DNA from 3 places in the Geobacillus sp. C56-T3 genome. Region 1 is predicted to be linked to each of the others. Evidence: a T-box and tRNA genes for the amino acid it is inferred to sense, from the RefSeq annotation. Region 1 holds a T-box; the other regions hold tRNA genes.
What was found. The T-box of region 1 lies ahead of pheS (phenylalanine--tRNA ligase subunit alpha). A T-box ahead of a tRNA ligase gene usually reads a tRNA of that ligase, here a tRNA-Phe.

Region 1 (3,247 bases):
ACGGTCGTCGTGTCGTCGCGCACTTCCGAATTCGCCCCGCCCATCACGCCGGCTAAGGCGACCGGCTCGCAGCCGTTGGTGATGACCAGGTGGTTCTCGGTCAGCTTCCGCTCGACATCATCAAGGGTGATGATCGTTTCGCCCGCTTTTGCACGGCGGACGACAATCTCCTTCGAACCGAGGCGGTCGTAGTCAAACGCATGAAGCGGCTGGCCGTACTCAAGCAAAATGTAGTTCGTAATGTCGACGACGTTGTTGTGCGGGCGAATACCAGCCGCCATCAAACGCGCTTGCATCCAAAGAGGCGACGGGCCGATCCGGACGTTTTTCACAATCCGTCCAGCGTACAGCGGATTGTCTTCCGGCGCCTCAACGCGCACCGAAATATAGTCGTGAACGTTTTCGTTCGTTTCTTTGACCGCCGCTTTCGGCGGCTTTACTTCACGGCCGAGAATGGCGGCGACTTCATAGGCGATGCCGATCATGCTTAAACAGTCGGCGCGGTTTGGTGTCAAGGCGAGCTCTAACACTTCGTCATGCAAGCCGAGCCACTCGATGGCATCGGCGCCGACCGGCGCGTCGCTTGGAAAGACGAAAATGCCGTCCGCGTAGTCTTTCGGCACGACTTTCGTTTCGACGCCAAGCTCTTGGAGCGAACAAATCATGCCGTTCGATTCTTCGCCGCGCAACTTCGCCCGTTTGATTTTAAAGTTGCCCGGCAGCACCGCCCCGACTTTGGCGACGGCGACTTTTTGCCCTTTGGCGACGTTCGGGGCGCCGCAAATGATTTGCACCGGCTCGCCTTCGCCGAGATCGACGAGGCATTTCCGCAGTTTATCCGCGTTCGGGTGCGGCTCACACTCAAGCACATGACCGATGACAACGCCGTTCATCCCGCGGTCAAGCGCCTCGACCCGCTCGACTTCAATGCCGCTTTTCGTAATCCGCTCCGCGAGCTCTTTGGCGGTGATACCCGTCAAATCGACGTATTCCCCTAGCCAACGGTAAGAAACGAGCATTCCCAACTCCTCCTTTTTCTGTTACACACGCAAAAATTGCCGCAAGAAACGTAGATCGTTTTGATAGAAATGGCGGATGTCATCAATGCCGTATTTCAGCATCGCGATCCGCTCCGGCCCCATGCCGAACGCGAAGCCGGTGTACGTTTTCGAATCAAAACCGGCCATCTCAAGCACGTTCGGATGAACCATGCCGGCTCCTAAAATTTCGATCCAACCGGTGCCTTTGCAGACGCCACAGCCCCGCCCTTCGCAGCGGAAGCAGGACACATCGACTTCGACCGATGGTTCCGTGAACGGGAAAAAGCTCGGCCGGAAGCGGATGTCGCGCCCTTCCCCGAACAGCTTGCGGGCAAATTCGCGCAGCGTCCCTTTCAAATCGCTCATCCGGATGTTCCGGTCAACAACCAATCCTTCAATTTGCGTAAACTGGTGCGAATGCGTCGCATCATCGGTGTCGCGGCGATACACTTTGCCCGGGCAAATGATTTTCACTGGACCGCGCCCGCGGTGCTTTTCCATCGTCCGCGCCTGCATCGGCGACGTATGGGTGCGAAGCAAAATCTCTTCCGTGATGTAAAACGAATCTTGCATATCGCGGGCCGGATGGCCTTTCGGCAAATTGAGCGCCTCAAAGTTGTAATAGTCGGTCTCCACTTCCGGCCCTTCGGCGACCGTATAGCCCATGCCGATAAACAAGTCTTCAATTTCTTCAATGACACGCGTCAGCGGATGCGGGTTGCCAAGACTCACGGGACGGCCCGGCAGCGTCACATCAATCGCCTCGGCAGCCAGCTTCCGCTCCACTTCCTCCTGTTCCAGTTTCGCTTGTTTCGCTTCCAGCGCCTGTTGGATGGCCTCTCTTACTTCATTGGCAAGTGCGCCGATTTTCGGGCGCTCTTCCGGCGGCAATGCCCCCATGCCGCGCAGCACTTCGGTGATCGGCCCTTTTTTGCCTAAATAGGCGACGCGCACGTCGTTTAGCATTCTTAAGTCGCGGGCTTGGCCGATTTGTTCGAGCGCCTGGCGTTTCAGCTCGTACAGCCGTTCTTTCACATCAATCCCTCCTCATTTCAGTTGAACGCTCTCCCACTTACGCTCACGCGTAGAAGCGGGGGGCTTCTCGGTTTAAGATGATAAAAAAAACCCGCCCCGGTAAGGGACGAGTTGTTGCTCGCGGTACCACCCTTGTTAACAGCCGAAATGCGCTGTTCACTTCATTGCGATAACGGCCGAAAGCCGGAACACCTTTACATCCCTCGTCGGGATGGTCCCGGTGTCAACTCAGGAGGTGAACTTCACTTGCGTCGGCCATAAAAACGCTCCCAGTCTATGGCGTTTTCTCCCTGGATGGCGAGCAGCAAGCTACTTTTCTCCGTCATCGTTGTTGTCCGTATGGGAAATTGTCGCTATTCATTATACGCAAATGAGTGGGCAAAGGCAAGGTCAGGCCGAAATTTCTTTGCGCAGCTCATCGATTTCCGCTTCCTGTTCAATCGAGCGGATGGCAAGGCGCTCCATAATTTTTTCCTGCCGCACTTGCCCTCCCTTGAGCGCGGCGACATCTTTTTTGACCCCCAACATGTCCTTTTTCATAGCGTCCATGTCTTTTTTCATCGCCTCAACATCACTTTGGATGCGATCGACTTTGTCTTCGAGTTGTTTCACGCTTCCTTGCAGCTTGACGATATCCATGCGCATTTGTTCGATGTAGACCCCTTGAACATCAAGACGCTCAAGCACAGCGTTCAATAACGCCCGCAGTTCGCCATCCATCCGTCTCCGCCCCCCTTGTCCTATTGATTTTCCATTCTATTTTACCGCACCGCCTGCAAGGAATAAAGCAAAATTCCGGCCGCAACGGCGACGTTCAGCGACTCGGCGCGGCCGTAAATCGGGATGTACACGTTCTCTGTCGTTAGGCGCAGCAGGTCGGGTCGGACGCCGCTTCCTTCATTGCCGACGAGTATGGCGAACGAAGACGATTGTGGAACGGTGCGGTAATCGACGGCGTTCTCCAAGGCGGTGCCGTACACCGGAATGCCCTGCTCCTTGAAACGCGCGATCCATTGTGCCAGATCGCCTTTGACAACCGGAAGGTGAAACAGCGACCCTTGCGTCGCCCGCACCACTTTCGGATTGTACAAGTCGGCGCATCCCTCACCGAGGATGACGGCATCGATCCCAGCGGCATCGGCGGTGCGGATCATCGTCCCAAGATTGCCCGG
Region 2 (3,247 bases), 200 kb from region 1:
GTTGGGCTGTTCGCCCATTAAAGCGGTACGCGAGCTGGGTTCAGAACGTCGTGAGACAGTTCGGTCCCTATCCGTCGCGGGCGGAGGAAATTTGAGAGGAGCTGTCCTTAGTACGAGAGGACCGGGATGGACGCACCGCTGGTGTACCAGTTGTCCCGCCAGGGGCACCGCTGGGTAGCTATGTGCGGACGGGATAAGCGCTGAAAGCATCTAAGCGTGAAGCCCCCCTCAAGATGAGATTTCCCACCGCGTGAAGCGGGTAAGATCCCTCGAAGATGACGAGGTCGATAGGTCCGAGGTGGAAGCGTGGCGACACGTGGAGCTGACGGATACTAATCGATCGAGGGCTTGACCTAGTGAGAAAAGTGAAAGCGCCGCGATTAGCTCTCGAAGCCAAATGTTCTTCACCCGCTGGGGTGCTTGCACCCCGAGGGGGAAGGTTATTTGGCAGAAGAGAGCTAGGCGCTGGAACTGGACAGCAAGAAAAGTGGAGGCCGCCCGCTTATCGGCGAGGTGCGCTGGAGGGCCTGCGAGCGGGCTTAGCCCGCCGCAGCAGGACCGAAGCGTCGCGAGCCGATGGCGGCCGGAACTAGACAGCGAAAAGCGCAGGCGAGCGGCTTCTTCCGACGGTTATCTAGTTTTGAGGGAATGAAAAAACTCTTGACAGCTCAGCGCGAATCATTATAATAGTAAATGTCTAAAGAGATGTCATTTCGCAGCAGCTCAGTGACGAGCATTTGCATCATCGGATGAACTGCGAGTTGCCTTGACGCGTCCAGCTTCTTTGAATCGGCTGGCAGAGGAAGAGGCAGGACATCTTGTTGGGAGAATTGACCGTCGTTATGATTCCGCAGTAGCTCAGTGGTAGAGCAATCGGCTGTTAACCGATTGGTCGCAGGTTCGAATCCTGCCTGCGGAGCCATCGTGGAGAGCTGTCCGAGTGGTCGAAGGAGCACGATTGGAAATCGTGTAGGCGTGAATAGCGCCTCAAGGGTTCGAATCCCTTGCTCTCCGCCATTATCCATCAGCATGGCCCGTTGGTCAAGTGGTTAAGACACCGCCCTTTCACGGCGGTAACACGGGTTCGAATCCCGTACGGGTCACTTCTTTGTGGAGGATTAGCTCAGCTGGGAGAGCACTTGCCTTACAAGCAAGGGGTCGGCGGTTCGATCCCGTCATCCTCCACCATCTTAATATAAAAGCTGACTTGCTTTCTCATCATCGCGGGGTGGAGCAACGAGCCTTTGCTTCATCGAATCCGCTTCGAGTTGCCTCGACGCATCTGGCATCTTTGAATCAGCTTGTAGAGGAAGAGGCGACGAACAACAACGATAAGAGCATTGTGCAAATTAATTTACTTTCTTATCGTCGCGGGGTGGAGCAGTCCGGTAGCTCGTCGGGCTCATAACCCGAAGGTCGCAGGTTCAAATCCTGCCCCCGCAACCAAAATTGGTCCCGTAGTGTAGTGGTTAACATGCCTGCCTGTCACGCAGGAGATCGCGGGTTCGAGTCCCGTCGGGACCGCCATCTTTCCAAAAATGCATGATGCAACGAATCATGTGATCGGTGAAATACGGCTCGGCAGCTCGGTCGGTAGAGACGAGCATCCGTTTCATCGAATTCGCATCGAGTTGCCTCGACGCATCCAGCATCTTCGAATCCGCTGGCAGAGGAAGAGGCACAATGCAGCACAAGTAAAGTAGCGTAAAACTTAATATGGCTCGGTAGCTCAGTCGGTAGAGACGAGCATCCGCATCGTCGAATCTGCTGCGAGTTGTCCTGACGCACCCAGCATCTTCGAATTGGCTGGTAGAGGAAGGGACACAAAAGTCATCAACGAACAAGGGAAAAATAAGATACGGCTCGGTAGCTCAGTCGGTAGAGCAAAGGACTGAAAATCCTTGTGTCGGCGGTTCGATTCCGTCCCGAGCCACCATATAATTGATAGCAAGCTGACTTAGCTCTATTGGCAGAGACGAGCATCCGCTTCATCGAATCGGTTGCGAGTTGTCCCGACGCACCCAGCTTCTTCGAATTGGCTGGTAGAGGAAGGGACACAACAAATGAACAATGAGCCACGATTTATATCATAATTATGCCGACTTAGCTCAATTGGTAGAGCAACTGAATCGTAATCAGTAGGTTGCGGGTTCAAGTCCTGCAGTCGGCACCATTCCTTGGAGGGGTAGCGAAGTGGCTAAACGCGGCGGACTGTAAATCCGCTCCCTTTGGGTTCGGCGGTTCGAATCCGTCCCCCTCCACCATCTTAACAAAGGGGCATAGTTTAATGGTAGAACAGAGGTCTCCAAAACCTCCGGTGTGGGTTCGATTCCTACTGCCCCTGCCATTCCTATCATGATTATGGCGACTATGGCGAAGTGGTTAACGCACCAGATTGTGGCTCTGGCATGCGTGGGTTCGATTCCCACTAGTCGCCCTTCACTTACAGCGTTGGGGTATAGCCAAGCGGTAAGGCAACGGACTTTGACTCCGTGATGCGTTGGTTCGAATCCAGCTACCCCAGCCACGGATGCGGAAGTAGTTCAGTGGTAGAACACCACCTTGCCAAGGTGGGGGTCGCGGGTTCGAGTCCCGTCTTCCGCTCTCGATCAAGGCGGCATAGCCAAGTGGTAAGGCAGAGGTCTGCAAAACCTTTACCCCCGGTTCGAATCCGGGTGCCGCCTTCATATCTAATGAATAAAAAAGTGTTGACAGTTGAAAGATGATTTGGTAAATTGTTAATTGTCGCGCCGATGTGGCGGAATTGGCAGACGCGCACGACTCAAAATCGTGTGGGGTAGCCCCCCGTGTGGGTTCGACTCCCACCATCGGCATCCTTGGAATTCGATAGCCCACGATCTAAAATCGTGGAACCCTTGATACGACCGCGTTTGCGGTCGTTTTTCATTTTCTGGGAATTCCGAAAAAACGATAGAATCCGAAAAAATTTTGCACGAATTTTGCATTTCTACCATCTAGATCATCCATGATTTCGTCAATCATCATGTTTTTTTAGTACCCATGATGGATTTGACAAACTGGAGCTTTTCATAAAAGAGTGAAACGATTTTTTCGTAAATGCGACTAATGATAACAAAGGAGGAGGAGATTGGGCTGAAAAGATGGCTTGCTTTCATTGCCGCCGTGTGGAGTGTTTGGTTGGCAGGTTGTAGCGGGCAAACTGACCGCTATGCCATTGAAGGGTATGTCGTGAGAAAAGAAGGGGGGAGCATTTTGGTTGTCAGTT
Region 3 (3,247 bases), 1.4 Mb from region 1:
GGCCGCCCGCTTATCGGCGAGGTGCGCTGGAGGGCCTGCGAGCGGGCTTAGCCCGCCGCAGCAGGACCGAAGCGTCGCGAGCCGATGGCGGCCGGAACTAGACAGCGAAAAGCGCAGGCGAGCGGCTTCTTCCTGAGCACGGTTATCTAGTTTTGAGGGAATGAAAAAGTCTTGACAACAGGTCAACTTTCCTTATAATAAGACTTGTCCATTGTTGCCTAGTGGCTATGGCGGAGGGGAAACACCCGTTCCCATCCCGAACACGGAAGTTAAGCCCTCCAGCGCCGATGGTAGTTGGGGCCAGCGCCCCTGCAAGAGTAGGTCGCTGCTAGGCAATTTCGTGGAGGATTAGCTCAGCTGGGAGAGCACTTGCCTTACAAGCAAGGGGTCGGCGGTTCGATCCCGTCATCCTCCACCATCTTAATATAAAAGCTGACTTGCTTTCTCATCATCGCGGGGTGGAGCAACGAGCCTTTGCTTCATCGAATCCGCATCGAGTTGCCTCGACGCACCCAGCTCCCTCGAATCAGCTAGTAGAGGAAGAGGCAATGAATAGCACGCCCGGATCATTATGAAAACCAGTTGAATTTCCTATCGTCGCGGGGTGGAGCAGTCCGGTAGCTCGTCGGGCTCATAACCCGAAGGTCGCAGGTTCAAATCCTGCCCCCGCAACCAAAATTGGTCCCGTAGTGTAGTGGTTAACATGCCTGCCTGTCACGCAGGAGATCGCGGGTTCGAGTCCCGTCGGGACCGCCATTCTTTCAAAATTGTGAAAGATGAAAAAATATGGCTCGGTAGCTCAGTCGGTAGAGATGAGCATCCGCTTCATCGAATTCGCTTCGAGTTGCCTCGACGCATCCAGCATCTTCGAATCCGCTGGCAGAGGAAGAGGCACAATGTAGCACAAGTAAAGCAGCGTAAAACTTAATATGGCTCGGTAGCTCAGTCGGTAGAGACGAGCATCCGCATCTTCGAATCTGCTGCGAGTTGTCCCGACGCACCCAGCTTCTTCGAATTGGCTGGTAGAGGAAGGGACACAAAAGTCATCAACGAACAAGGGAAAAATAAGATACGGCTCGGTAGCTCAGTCGGTAGAGCAAAGGACTGAAAATCCTTGTGTCGGCGGTTCGATTCCGTCCCGAGCCACCATTTTTATCATAGTTCCGAAAGAAGGTTCCCGCTTCATGCAAAGCTAAGTGGGAGTAGTTCACAGACATGTCAGATGTTCAAACCACCCCGGCTTAGTTCAATGGGTAGCCACGAGCACTCGCATCGTCGAATCTGTTGCGAGTTGTCCCGACGCATCCCACTTCTTTGAATAAGCTTGCAGAGGAAGGGACACCGAGCATTTGACTTCCTCGAATCAACTTGTAGAGGAAGAGGCACAACCAGGCAGACAACATGAGTCACTAGCTAATTTTAAATGTGCCGGCTTAGCTCAATTGGTAGAGCAACTGACTTGTAATCAGTAGGTTGCGGGTTCAAGTCCTGCAGCCGGCATTCTTATTCCTTAATAACCCCTTAAGCCATTAAGGCGGCAACCGCGAGCCATTAGCTCAGTAACGAGCGTTACATCTTCGAGTTCGCTTCGAGTTGTCCCGACGCATCCTGCATCTTCGAATCAGCTGGCAGTGGAAGGGACATTGTTGTCTCGGAGTGTTATTGAACCCATGAGCCATTAGCTCAGTAGGTAGAGCATCTGACTTTTAATCAGAGGGTCGGAGGTTCGAGTCCTCCATGGCTCATCGTCTTGCGGAAGTAGTTCAGCGGTAGAACACCACCTTGCCAAGGTGGGGGTCGCGGGTTCGAGCCCCGTCTTCCGCTCCACTTCCGCCGGGGTGGCGGAATTGGCAGACGCACAGGACTTAAAATCCTGGGGTAGGTAACTACCGTGCCGGTTCGAGTCCGGCCCTCGGCACTTGTGCGCTCGTAGCTCAATTGGATAGAGCATCTGACTACGGATCAGAAGGTTAGGGGTTCGAATCCTCTCGAGCGCGTTTTGTCGGGAAGTAGCTCAGCTTGGTAGAGCACACGGTTCGGGTCCGTGAGGTCGCAGGTTCAAATCCTGTCTTCCCGATTTATCATGGGGCCTTAGCTCAGCTGGGAGAGCGCCTGCTTTGCAAGCAGGAGGTCATCGGTTCGATCCCGATAGGCTCCACCTTTTGACTTAAATTTGGCGGTGTAGCTCAGCTGGCTAGAGCGTACGGTTCATACCCGTGAGGTCGGGGGTTCGATCCCCTCCACCGCCACCATTATCGGACCTTTAGCTCAGCTGGTTAGAGCAGACGGCTCATAACCGTCCGGTCGTAGGTTCGAGTCCTACAAGGTCCACCATTATTATTGTTGCTTTTTTGGAGGAGTACCCAAGTGGTTGAAGGGGTCGGTCTTGAAAACCGAGAGGCGCCGCAAGGCGCGCGGGGGTTCGAATCCCTCCTCCTCCGCCATGCACTTTAAAATCATGCCGGCTTAGCTCAATTGGTAGAGACGAGCATTCGCATCGTCGAATCTGTTGCGAGTTGTCCCGACGCATCCCGCTTCTTTGAATAAGCTTGCAGAGGAAGGGACACCGAGCATTTGACTTCCTCGAATTAGCTGGAAGAGGAAGAGGCACAGTTCAGCATAATAGGAGTCACTGTTTCATTACTAAATATGCCGGCTTAGCTCAATTGGTAGAGACGAGCATCGGCATCATCGAATTGGTTGCGAGTTGCCTCGACGCACTCAGCTTCCTCGAATCAGCTTGCAGAGGAAGAGGCACAACCAGGCAGACAACATGAGTCACTAGCTAATTTTAAATGTGCCGGCTTAGCTCAATTGGTAGAGCAACTGACTTGTAATCAGTAGGTTGCGGGTTCAAGTCCTGCAGCCGGCACCAGATCGAGGCGACTATGGCGAAGTGGTTAACGCACCAGATTGTGGCTCTGGCATGCGTGGGTTCGATTCCCACTAGTCGCCCTTTTCATTATATTCTATATTTGCGTGTGTAGTTTAGTGGTAAAACCTCAGCCACGAGCATCTGCATCATCGAATCCGCTTCGAGTTGCCCCGACGCATCCGGCTTCTGTGAACCAGCTGGTAGAGGAAGGGGCATGGAAGAGCGTGGCAGATGTTGATTCCAAATGATATGCGTGTGTAGTTTAGTGGTAAAACCTCAGCCACGAGCATCTGCATCATCGAATCCGCTTCGAGTTGCCCCGACGCATCCAGCTTCTTTGAATCGGCTGGCAGAGGAAGGGGCATGAAAGAT

Region 2: it encodes a tRNA-Phe, which carries the amino acid that the T-box ahead of pheS (phenylalanine--tRNA ligase subunit alpha) is inferred to sense. The anticodon was not compared.
Region 3: it encodes a tRNA-Phe, which carries the amino acid that the T-box ahead of pheS (phenylalanine--tRNA ligase subunit alpha) is inferred to sense. The anticodon was not compared.

What each region holds. Positions count from the first base shown of each region.
Region 1 is NC_014206.1:836,650-839,896, reverse strand. It holds gene pheT (phenylalanine--tRNA ligase subunit beta) at 1-1,019, opposite strand, end outside; gene pheS (phenylalanine--tRNA ligase subunit alpha) at 1,041-2,075, opposite strand; T-box leader at 2,175-2,410, opposite strand; gene GC56T3_RS04300 (hypothetical protein) at 2,466-2,795, opposite strand; gene GC56T3_RS04295 (RNA methyltransferase) at 2,837-3,247, opposite strand, start outside.
Region 2 is NC_014206.1:634,120-637,366, forward strand. It holds rRNA gene GC56T3_RS03270 (23S ribosomal RNA) at 1-356, shown strand, start outside; tRNA gene GC56T3_RS03280 (tRNA-Asn) at 848-922, shown strand; tRNA gene GC56T3_RS03285 (tRNA-Ser) at 927-1,017, shown strand; tRNA gene GC56T3_RS03290 (tRNA-Glu) at 1,032-1,103, shown strand; tRNA gene GC56T3_RS03295 (tRNA-Val) at 1,113-1,188, shown strand; tRNA gene GC56T3_RS03300 (tRNA-Met) at 1,370-1,446, shown strand; tRNA gene GC56T3_RS03305 (tRNA-Asp) at 1,452-1,527, shown strand; tRNA gene GC56T3_RS03310 (tRNA-Phe) at 1,861-1,936, shown strand; tRNA gene GC56T3_RS03315 (tRNA-Thr) at 2,098-2,173, shown strand; tRNA gene GC56T3_RS03320 (tRNA-Tyr) at 2,180-2,264, shown strand; tRNA gene GC56T3_RS03325 (tRNA-Trp) at 2,274-2,347, shown strand; tRNA gene GC56T3_RS03330 (tRNA-His) at 2,365-2,437, shown strand; tRNA gene GC56T3_RS03335 (tRNA-Gln) at 2,453-2,527, shown strand; tRNA gene GC56T3_RS03340 (tRNA-Gly) at 2,533-2,604, shown strand; tRNA gene GC56T3_RS03345 (tRNA-Cys) at 2,614-2,684, shown strand; tRNA gene GC56T3_RS03350 (tRNA-Leu) at 2,750-2,834, shown strand; gene GC56T3_RS03355 (YobA family protein) at 3,088-3,247, shown strand, end outside.
Region 3 is NC_014206.1:3,126,681-3,129,927, reverse strand. It holds rRNA gene rrf (5S ribosomal RNA) at 218-334, shown strand; tRNA gene GC56T3_RS15530 (tRNA-Val) at 343-418, shown strand; tRNA gene GC56T3_RS15525 (tRNA-Met) at 599-675, shown strand; tRNA gene GC56T3_RS15520 (tRNA-Asp) at 681-756, shown strand; tRNA gene GC56T3_RS15515 (tRNA-Phe) at 1,074-1,149, shown strand; tRNA gene GC56T3_RS15510 (tRNA-Thr) at 1,428-1,500, shown strand; tRNA gene GC56T3_RS15505 (tRNA-Lys) at 1,673-1,745, shown strand; tRNA gene GC56T3_RS15500 (tRNA-Gly) at 1,753-1,827, shown strand; tRNA gene GC56T3_RS15495 (tRNA-Leu) at 1,833-1,918, shown strand; tRNA gene GC56T3_RS15490 (tRNA-Arg) at 1,924-1,997, shown strand; tRNA gene GC56T3_RS15485 (tRNA-Pro) at 2,004-2,077, shown strand; tRNA gene GC56T3_RS15480 (tRNA-Ala) at 2,086-2,158, shown strand; tRNA gene GC56T3_RS15475 (tRNA-Met) at 2,176-2,252, shown strand; tRNA gene GC56T3_RS15470 (tRNA-Ile) at 2,258-2,334, shown strand; tRNA gene GC56T3_RS15465 (tRNA-Ser) at 2,354-2,444, shown strand; tRNA gene GC56T3_RS15460 (tRNA-Thr) at 2,800-2,875, shown strand; tRNA gene GC56T3_RS15455 (tRNA-His) at 2,883-2,955, shown strand.